One region of the Aliamphritea hakodatensis genome, then DNA from elsewhere that is predicted to be linked to it. Evidence: predicted binding sites of a transcription regulator. Region 1 holds the regulator's gene; each other region holds the start of a gene.
The links. The regulator sigma-54, encoded in region 1, starts transcription at its own class of promoters, with help from an activator protein. The targets are predictions, from matches to a motif close to TGGCACNNNNNTTGCTNT.
Positions count from the first base shown of each region.

Region 1 (3,264 bases):
GGGGGGCGGGTGATCAGTTGGGGTAACAGGTGGGCAGGCAGATTGTCGATGCAGTAGAAGCCAATGTCTTCCAGCGCCTGCAGAGCGGTACTTTTACCCGAGCCGGAACGGCCGCTGATCACTACCAGTTTCATGTCAGTTATTCACCTTGTAATGGGTCGCTGCCTGCAGTAATTCTTCGCCGGAGGAAGCACTGCGCAGCTGTTGACGAAATTCGGTCTGACTGAACAGTTCTGCCAGGTTGCCCAGCGTTTGCAGGTGTTTATCACAGGCGTCAGTGGGTACAAGCAAGACAAACAACAGATCAACAGGCGCGCCGTCGATGGCGTCAAAATCAATGGGATTGGCCAGCTGAACGAGGCATCCAACCACCTGATTGTAGTGGTCCAGTCTGCAATGGGGAATAGCGACGCCTTCTCCGATACCGGTACTTCCCAGGCGTTCCCGGCCGATCAGGCCTGAAAAGATGTCTTCTTCTTCAAGGTCGTCTGACTGTTGGGCGATGGTTTTACTGATGAGTTCCAGGGTGCGTTTTTTGCTGCCGCCCTCAAGAGCGTGGAGCACTCTTGAGGGGGTAAGTAGATCTTTGATTAACATAAGGTTTCAGAAACGTTGCTATTTGTGATTCTTTAGTTTTTCTTTATGTTTGATAACCTGGCGGTCGAGCTTGTCGATCAGGCCATCAATTGCGGCATACATGTCATCGTGTTCGTGTGTGGCGAACAGTTGGCCACCGGCTACATGAACATCACCTTCGGCTTTTTGCCGGGTTTTTTCAATGCTCAGTGTGACCTGGGCGTTGGTGATGTTGTCGAAGTGACGTTCCAGTTTGCTGAATTTGCTGTGCACATAGTTGCTCAGTGATTCTGTCAGTTCGACGTGGTGACCAGAAATATTGATTTGCATGGCAATCTCCTTGTTAGTGCATTACGGATGTTATCCGTAATTTCATTAAACCAGACGCTTTCGTTCATTTGAAGGTGGAATATTCAAAGACTCACGATATTTTGCGATGGTTCGGCGGGCGACTTTGATTCCCTGCTCATCCAGCAACTGGGTAATTTTATTATCACTCAGCGGCTTGGCAGGGTTTTCAGCAGCAACCAGTTTCTTTATCAGCGCACGGATTGCGGTGGAGGAACAGGTTCCGCCTCCGTCCGTGCTGACGTGGCTGGAGAAGAAATATTTAAGTTCGAAGATACCTCTCGGGGTATGCATATACTTTTGGGTGGTTACCCGGGATATGGTTGATTCATGCATGTCGACAGCTTCGGCAATATCATGCAGCACCATTGGCCGCATGGCTTCTTCGCCTTCTTCCAGGAAGTCCTGCTGGCGGGCGACGATCTCACGGGTGACCTTCAGGAGGGTTTCATTACGGCTGAGAATGCTTTTAATGAACCAGCGCGCTTCCTGCAGATGGCTTTTGAGATAGGTGTTGTCAGGGCTGTTGTCAGCCCGTTTAATCAGGTCTGCATAGCTGTCATTGATGCGTAACCGGGGAGAGGCTTCAGGGCTGAGTTTTACCTGCCAGATACCTTTGTCCTGGCTGACAAATACGTCAGGTATGACGTATTCAGAATGGCTGGTGGTGATCGTGGCACCGGGCTTCGGATTCAGCGACTGAATCAGGGCGACCACGGCCTGTAACTGTGGTTCTTTGAGCCGGGTTTTACGCATCAGCAGTTTGTAGTCATGGCTGCCAAGAATCGGCAGGTACTGGCTGGCGATCTTACGGGCTTCTTTGAGGTACGGGGTGTCAGCCGGTAACTGATCCAGTTGCAGTAACAGGCATTCACTCAGGTCGCGGGCAGCAACACCCGGCGGGTCAAATTGCTGCACCCGGCGCAGCACCGCTTCAATCTCGTCGAGTTCGGTTTCCTGCAGGCGTGAATCGTCCTGGCTGGTGAAGTGCTCGTGAATGGCTTCCAGTTCAATGCTCAGGTAGCCGTCCGGGGTAATTCCATCAATGATATTGGTGGCAATTAACTGATCCAGCTCGCTCATTGGCGTCAGGTTCAGCTGCCAGTTCAGGTGATCCTGCAGGGTTTCTACCGCCGTATCATTGGCTTCAAAGTTGCTGTCGCTGAAGTCATTATTGCTGGTCGATGCCGGCGTGGCCGTCTGAAAGGTATCTTCCCACTGGCTGTCCGTTGACAGCTCATCCGGAATGTCTTCATTCCAGTCACTGTCTGCTACATGGGTGTCTTCCGGTTCAGCACTGACTGTTTCAGTGGTTTCCTGCCTGGCTGGTGCGTCGGCGTCATGCTCGACTTTCGCTTCAGTGTTTTCGGCTGCTTCTTCTTCACCCACTTCTAACATAGGGTTGGAGTCGAGGGCTTCCTGGATTTCCTGTTGCAGGTCAAGCGTTGACAGTTGTAACAGCCGAATCGCCTGCTGCAATTGCGGGGTCATCGTAAGGTGCTGGCCAATCTTCAGTTGTAACGCCTGTTTCATATAACTGCTTGTACCTGTCAGAGAATGGAAAGGGAGAAAACTACAGGCGGAACTGCTCGCCCAGATATGCCTGCTTCACTTGCTGATTACTCAGTATATCTTCTGGTGCGCCAGCGGCAAGAATATATCCTTCACTGACTATATACGCCTGTTCACAAATATCTAATGTTTCACGCACATTATGGTCAGTAATCAGGATGCCGATGTTTTTGCTTTGCAGGTGTTTAATGGTGGCTTTTATATCGGTGACCGAAATAGGGTCCACGCCTGCGAAGGGTTCATCCAGAAGAATGAAGCTGGGTTCTGTTGCCAGGGCGCGGGCAATTTCAACCCTGCGGCGTTCGCCTCCGGATAAAGCCATCCCCAGACTGTCAGCCAGATGGGTTACATGAAATTCTTCCAGCAGTTCGGCCAGTTTTTCTTCGCGCTGCTGTTTGTTCAGTTCCGGACGGGTTTCAAGGATCGCCATAATGTTATTCCGTACGCTGAGCTTACGGAAGATGGACGCTTCCTGTGGCAGGTAGCCGATGCCTTTGCGGGCACGGTTATGCATGGCCTGTTTGGTGAGGTCCTGATCATCGAGCAAGATCGTGCCCTTATCAGCGTCTACCAGTCCGACAATCATATAAAAACAGGTGGTTTTGCCTGCGCCGTTAGGGCCCAGCAGGCCGACAATCTGTCCACGCTCGATATGCATGGAGACATCTTTTACAACGGATCTGCCTTTGTAGCTTTTAGCCAGATTTAATGCTTTGAGACTGCTCATTAATTGTTGCCGCTCTTATCATTGCTTTGAGCTGCTTTTGG
Region 1 covers NZ_AP025281.1:1,304,327-1,307,590, forward strand. Annotated here, with positions in the region: gene rapZ (RNase adapter RapZ) at 1-134, opposite strand, end outside; gene ptsN (PTS IIA-like nitrogen regulatory protein PtsN) at 136-597, opposite strand; gene hpf (ribosome hibernation-promoting factor, HPF/YfiA family) at 616-906, opposite strand; gene PCI15_RS05945 (RNA polymerase factor sigma-54) at 952-2,457, opposite strand; gene lptB (LPS export ABC transporter ATP-binding protein) at 2,498-3,223, opposite strand; gene lptA (lipopolysaccharide transport periplasmic protein LptA) at 3,223-3,264, opposite strand, start outside.

Region 2 (3,264 bases), 2.4 Mb from region 1:
TAAAGACCGTTTCAATAACAAAGGCTCGATTGAAGCAACCGGTTATTTTCTCGGCCTGAAAGGTGAAATGATGGTCACCGACAGCATCAGTCTTCTGGCCCGCGGCGGTGCCTTTTTCTGGGATGCTAAAGGGAAAAACTCTCTCAGAAACACCGATGAAGATGGCACCGATCCTTATATTGCCCTCGGAGCCGCCTACCATTTCAATAAACAACTGGCCGTTGACTGGCAGATATCCCGCTATTACATGGAAGACGATGCAGGCGACAATCTGGATATCGATACCGTCAGCCTCGGCCTGACCTACAACTTCTGATTCAGCCCACGGTTCCATGCCCACAAAAAAACCTCCCGAAGGAGGTTTTTTTTTCATCTGCTATCTGTGATTAAACAGAGTAGTACAGATCGAATTCTACCGGGTGAGTAGTCATGCTGACTTTCTCGCACTCTTCACGCTTCAGCGCGATGAAAGCATCGATCATGTCATCAGTGAATACGCCACCGGCTGTCAGGAATTCACGGTCGTTATCCAGAGCACTCAGTGCTTCTTCGAAAGAAGCAGCAACAGTTGGGATTTCCTTCGCTTCTTCAGCTGGCAGATCGTACAGATCTTTATCAGCTGCATCGCCAGGGTGGATCTTGTTCTGGATACCGTCCAGACCAGCCATCATCAGTGCCGCGAAGCACAGGTACGGGTTAGCAGACGGATCAGGGAAACGGGTCTCAACACGGTATGCCTTAGGATTAGTCACGTAAGGGATACGGATAGACGCTGAACGGTTACGGGCAGAGTAAGCCAGCATTACCGGCGCTTCGAAACCCGGTACCAGACGCTTGTAAGCGTTAGTAGAAGAGTTAGTCAGCGCGTTCAGTGCTTTAGCGTGCTTGATGATACCGCCAATGTAGTACAGCGCCATTTCGCTCAGGCCGGCATAAGCATCACCGTGGAACAGGTTAACGCCATCTTTGCTCAGAGACATGTGAACGTGCATACCTGAACCGTTATCGCCAACCAGTGGCTTAGGCATGAAGGTCGCTGTCTTACCGTATGCGTGAGCAACGTTGTGTACACAGTACTTCAGGATCTGTACTTCGTCAGCCTTGGCAGTCAGAGTGTTCGGACCAACACCGATCTCGCACTGACCGGCAGTTGCTACTTCGTGGTGGTGTACTTCAATGGTCAGACCCATTGCTTCCATTGCGTCACACATAGCGCCACGCAGGTCGTGCAGGGAATCAACCGGTGGTACCGGGAAGTAACCGCCTTTAACACGTGGACGGTGACCAGTATTACCGCCTTCAATGTTGTGGCTGGAAGACCATTCAGCTTCCTGAGAGTTGATGGTGTAACCGCAACCACTGATGTTTGCATGCCACTTAACTTCGTCAAATACGAAGAATTCCGGCTCAGGACCAAACAGTGCAGTATCAGCTACACCGGTAGAGATCAGATATGCTTCTGCACGCTTGGCAACAGAACGCGGATCACGGTCGTAACCCTGGCCCGTAGAAGGCTCAACGATGTTACAGCGAACAATAATAGTAGAGTCTTCAGCAAACGGATCCATTACAGACGCGCTGTCATCCGGCATCAGAATCATGTCAGATTCATTAATACCTTTCCAACCGCCGATAGAAGAACCGTCAAACATCTGACCTTCTTCAAAGAAATCTTCATCTGCTTCGCTGGCAGGAATAGTAACGTGCTGCTCTTTACCGTGAGTATCAGTAAAACGCAGGTCTACCCAGCGTACGCTGTTATCTTTAATCAGCTTAATAGTCTCTGACATTATCGTCATCTCCACAGGTTTAAATTTGTCTGTTCCGTACCGTTACTGTCACAGCAACCGTACAGAAAAATATGTTTGCTAGGGCACTGGTCAAACGTATAAGGCTTACCGGCACCTTCGCCGCGACTACCGTTATGGGCAAGTCTAAAAGCAAAGCACGTGCCAACATTCAAAAACAGATACTGAAAACGGATAAAAAAACCGTCACTTAAACAGTATTCCCAGCATAAAACCGCCTGAAAAACCCCACTGGTGCCAATAACTGCCTGACTTTCAGAGACTTTCCTACCCGTTACCTGTTTATCTGCTTTTGCGGTACAAAACACCGTACTACAGACATTCAATAAGTGCTCTTTATAACGACGCCTCGGATCAGCCAACCACACCGCACCAATATAGTGCAAACAAAAAGCACGCGCCCCATAACAGGGCATACAGGTAACCAGCGCCGGTCGTCATTATTTTCGCCGCACAATATTACTGCAGTTTTACCGCTGTGCCCTGTGTCAGCCCGTTAAATCAGTCATTTAATGTGACATTTTGGTGATTTTTTCAAAACATGAATAAGAAACACACAGCTTTGCCCGCATTCATGTATAATGCGCGCCTTATTTATTTTGTCTGCACAGGTTCTCAGACGTGATCGAAAAACTAAGAAACATCGCAATCATTGCGCACGTTGACCATGGTAAAACCACCCTGGTCGACAAAATGCTCTCCCAGTCCGGCACCCTGGGTCGCCGTGATGAAGGCACTGAGCGTATCATGGACTCCAATGACCAGGAGAAAGAGCGTGGTATTACCATTCTGGCGAAAAACACCGCCATTGAATGGAATGACTACCACATCAACATCGTAGATACCCCGGGCCACGCCGACTTTGGTGGTGAAGTAGAACGTGTTCTGTCGATGGTTGATTGCGTATGTCTGCTGGTTGATGCGGTTGATGGCCCGATGCCACAAACCCGCTTTGTTACCCAGAAGGCATTCGATCAGGGCCTGCGCCCTATCGTTGTTGTTAACAAGGTTGACCGTCCGGGTTCACGCCCTGACTGGGTTATTGATCAGGTATTTGACCTGTTCGACAGCCTGGGCGCCACCGATGAGCAACTGGACTTCCCGATCATCTACGCGTCTGCCCTGAACGGCATCGCGGGTCTGGAAGCTGACGACCTGTCTGAAGACATGACACCGCTGTTCGAAGCCATCGTTGAACATGTTGAGCCGCCTAAAGTTGATACTGAAGGTCCGTTCCAGATGCAGATTTCCGCCCTGGACTACAACAGCTACGTGGGCGTTATCGGTGTTGGCCGTGTTACCCGCGGAACAGTTAAGGTGAACCAGCCAGTTAAGGTTATCGATTCAGAAGGTGCTGTCCGCAACGGTAAAGTTCAGAAGATCATGGGTTACCTGGGTCTTGAGCGTGTTGACGTTGACACTGCCCGTGCCGGCGACATCATCTGCGTAACCGGTA
Region 2 covers NZ_AP025281.1:4,077,792-4,081,055, forward strand. Annotated here, with positions in the region: gene PCI15_RS18710 (porin family protein) at 1-316, shown strand, start outside; gene glnA (glutamate--ammonia ligase) at 387-1,790, opposite strand; gene typA (translational GTPase TypA) at 2,430-3,264, shown strand, end outside.
Region 2: glnA (glutamate--ammonia ligase) is a predicted target of sigma-54. The motif match lies at 1,938-1,955, and genes of this name have one in related genera.

Region 3 (3,264 bases), 2.0 Mb from region 1:
AAAGGTCAGCTGGATGTGAAGAAGGGCGGCATCTTTCCGATTGTTCATGGTATCCGGACACTGGCGCTGGAATACCGGGTGCTGGAAACGAATACCTTTAAGCGCATTGAAGCGCTGGTGGAGCTGGGGCAGATCAAGGAAAAGCATGGCCGTGAATTGTGTGAGGCGCTGGCGCTGTTCATTCAGGTCCGGCTGGGACAGCAGGTAATCCGCGCTGAGCAGGATGGCATTGATCAAACGCCTAATACCATTGATCTGGCGCTTCTGGATAAAATGGAACGTGATATGTTGCGTGATGCCTTGCATATCGTGAAGGGATTTAAAAAGCATCTGGCATTGCGTTATCACCTGGCAGGCTAACCGGAGGCGAATTCAGGATGATTATTCCCCGTACTATCAGACAGTTTAAAGAGCGGATTGACCATAAGGCAGGGCCTCATGGTGAACTATTCGAACCGTATGACGGCGATGAGGTTGTATCGCTGGACTGTGAAACGACCAGCCTGAATGTTAAAGAGGGTGAGATACTGTCCATTGGCGCGGTCAAGATCAGGGGACAGAAAGTCGTCACCAGTGAGCGGCTGGATATTAAGCTAAAGCCGCCTAAAAGTCTGACAGAAGACTCGATCAAGATTCATAAGATTCGTGCCGCAGACCTGATGGATGGCGTGGAGATGGATGAGGCGCTTGAGCAGGTGCTGGCGTTTGTGGGTAACCGGCCGGTGCTGGGGTATTACGTGAATTATGATATCCGCATGCTGGATAAATTCCTGCGGCCCCGTTACGGCTTTGGCCTGCCGGGTAAAGCGATTGAACTGTCTCACGTGTATCACGACATTATCAAATGGCGGAGTATTGGCGGTAATGCTGATCTGCGCTTTGATACTATTTCCAGAAACCTTGATATTCCGATGCTTGAACGGCACACCGCGCTGGGGGATGCCATTACAGTTGCGCTGATGTACGTACGGCTGAAATATGGCGAGACGCCAAACATCTGAGCCGGTTATCTGGTTCAACCTGTCAAAAAATAAACGGGCCTGATGGCCCGTTTTTTGCTTTTATCTCTCTATGTATAGTTTTTTGACGTTAATGAATGACGTTTTTTTGGCGAATACGCCGGATTATTACTTGAATAGACCTAGTCTACGCATATAATGTCAATATATTGCCGATTTCTGAGGTGGGTATGATCGAAAGAGCCGACATAAATTCTGTCCTGGAACAGATGCGTGCGATGAAGTCGCAGGCGCAGCAGGGGATGCAACAGGCGCCTATGGGGATGCCTGTGTCCGGTGTGAATGATGATACTCCGGGTTTCGGCGAAATGCTGAAAGGCGCGGTAGATAAGGTGAATGGCATGCAGAAAGAAGCCAAAGCCCTGTCGACCTCCTTTGAACGGGGAGACCCGGGTGTTGATCTGCACCAGGTAATGATCAGCATGGAAAAAGCATCGGTTTCATTCGAGGCAATGACTCAGGTCCGTAACCGGATGGTGTCGGCCTATGAAGATGTTATGAAGATGCCAATTTAATGGCGCTTATTGAATTAACGGTTGTGTGGGCACTCAACTAAATGGAAAACGCATCTATGGCAGCGGGTGGTAGCAAGGGTATAGCCTTTGGCTTCAATCGTCTGAGTCTGGTTCGTCAGCTGGGGCTGATGGTCGGTCTGGCGGCTACTATCGCTATTGGTTTTGCTGTGGTGCTGTGGTCTCAGGAGCCGGATTACCGGGTGCTGTACAACGACGTTGCCTATGCTGATGCCAATGAAATTGTCGATCAGCTACAGCTGTTTGCTATTCCTTATAAATTTGATGCGTCAGGGCGTTCGATCCTGGTGCCTAACGAGCAATTGCATAAAGCCCGTCTGCGTCTGGCTGCGGAAGGTTTCAGTGGCGATAACACGGTGGGGTTCGAACTGCTTGATAAAGAGCAGGGTTTGGGCACCAGTCAGTTTATGGAAAATGCCCGTTACCGGCGCGGGCTTGAAGGTGAGCTGGCCCGTACCATCAGCAGTATGGTTTCCGTGCGCAAGGCGCGGGTGCATCTGGCGTTGCCAAAACAGTCAGTGTTTGTGCGTGATCAGCGCAAGCCAACCGCTTCTGTGTTTCTGGAACTTCTGGCCGGACGTAAACTGGACCGGGTTCAGGTCGAAGCCATTGCCAATCTGATTGCGTCCAGTATTCCTTCTTTGTCCAGTGAAGATGTCACGGTTGTTGACCAGAAAGGTCGCCTGCTGAACACCCGTGATGCGGATGTTGATGTGGTGCTGGCGGCTAAACAGCTGGAATATACCCGCAAGATCGAAGAAACATTGCTCAACCGCGTAAACAGTATTCTGCAGCCGGTTGTGGGGCTGGGTAACTTCCGTGCAGAAGTATCCGCTGAGGTCGACTTTACTGCCGTAGAGCAGACCGATGAAATTTTTAACCCGGATTTGCCGTCGCTGCGCAGCGAACAGACGCTGGATGAAAGTACCACCGGCAGCAATGAAGCCCGGGGTATTCCGGGGGCCCTTTCTAATCAGCCGCCGGGAGCCGCGTCGGTTCCGGAAATTGCCGAAGGTGAAGCTGGAGCAGGCGGGGCTGAACCCCCGCAGAGTGCCCGCTCACAGGCCACCCGGAATTTTGAGCTGGACCGTTCCATCAGCTATACCCGCCACCAGATGGGACGCGTCAAGCGTTTGTCGGTCGCGGTGGTTGTGGATGACTTTTTAGCGGCCGGAGCTGCGCCCGAGGCAGGCAAGACTGCCTGGTCACAGCAGGATCTGGACCGCCTGACCATTCTGGTACGTGATGCGGTGGGCTTTTCGGCCCTGCGTGGTGACAGCGTCAACGTTCTGAACTCGCCATTTGCAGCGCCGGAAGAGTTTGTGGATGAGGAAATTCCGATCTGGCAGCAGGAATGGGTTTGGGACATCGCCAGAAAAGCGGCAGCGGGCCTGTTCGTTCTGTTGTTGGTGTTCGGCCTGTTGCGGCCAATCCTGAATCACCTTGCTGCAGCCAGCCAGAAAGAGAAGAAAGATGAGAACTCGCCTGAGGGCGATATTTCTGCGCAGTTGGAGTCGCTGGAAATGGACGGTATGTCCGCGGATCAGGTGACCTTCAGTGGTATCGACAGTGCGTTATCACCGACGCCTAATGAAACCTATGAGTATCAGCTCAATGCTATTCGCAGTATGATTGCTGAAGACCCTGCCAAAGTGGCGCAGGCTATCCGTCAGTGGGTAAACGAAGATGAGTGAACCAACGCCGGCTCCTGA
Region 3 covers NZ_AP025281.1:4,506,132-4,509,395, reverse strand. Annotated here, with positions in the region: gene PCI15_RS20460 (DUF294 nucleotidyltransferase-like domain-containing protein) at 1-360, shown strand, start outside; gene PCI15_RS20455 (3'-5' exonuclease) at 378-1,001, shown strand; gene fliE (flagellar hook-basal body complex protein FliE) at 1,190-1,534, shown strand; gene fliF (flagellar basal-body MS-ring/collar protein FliF) at 1,576-3,246, shown strand; gene fliG (flagellar motor switch protein FliG) at 3,239-3,264, shown strand, end outside.
Region 3: fliE (flagellar hook-basal body complex protein FliE) is a predicted target of sigma-54. The motif match lies at 1,045-1,062, and genes of this name have one in related genera.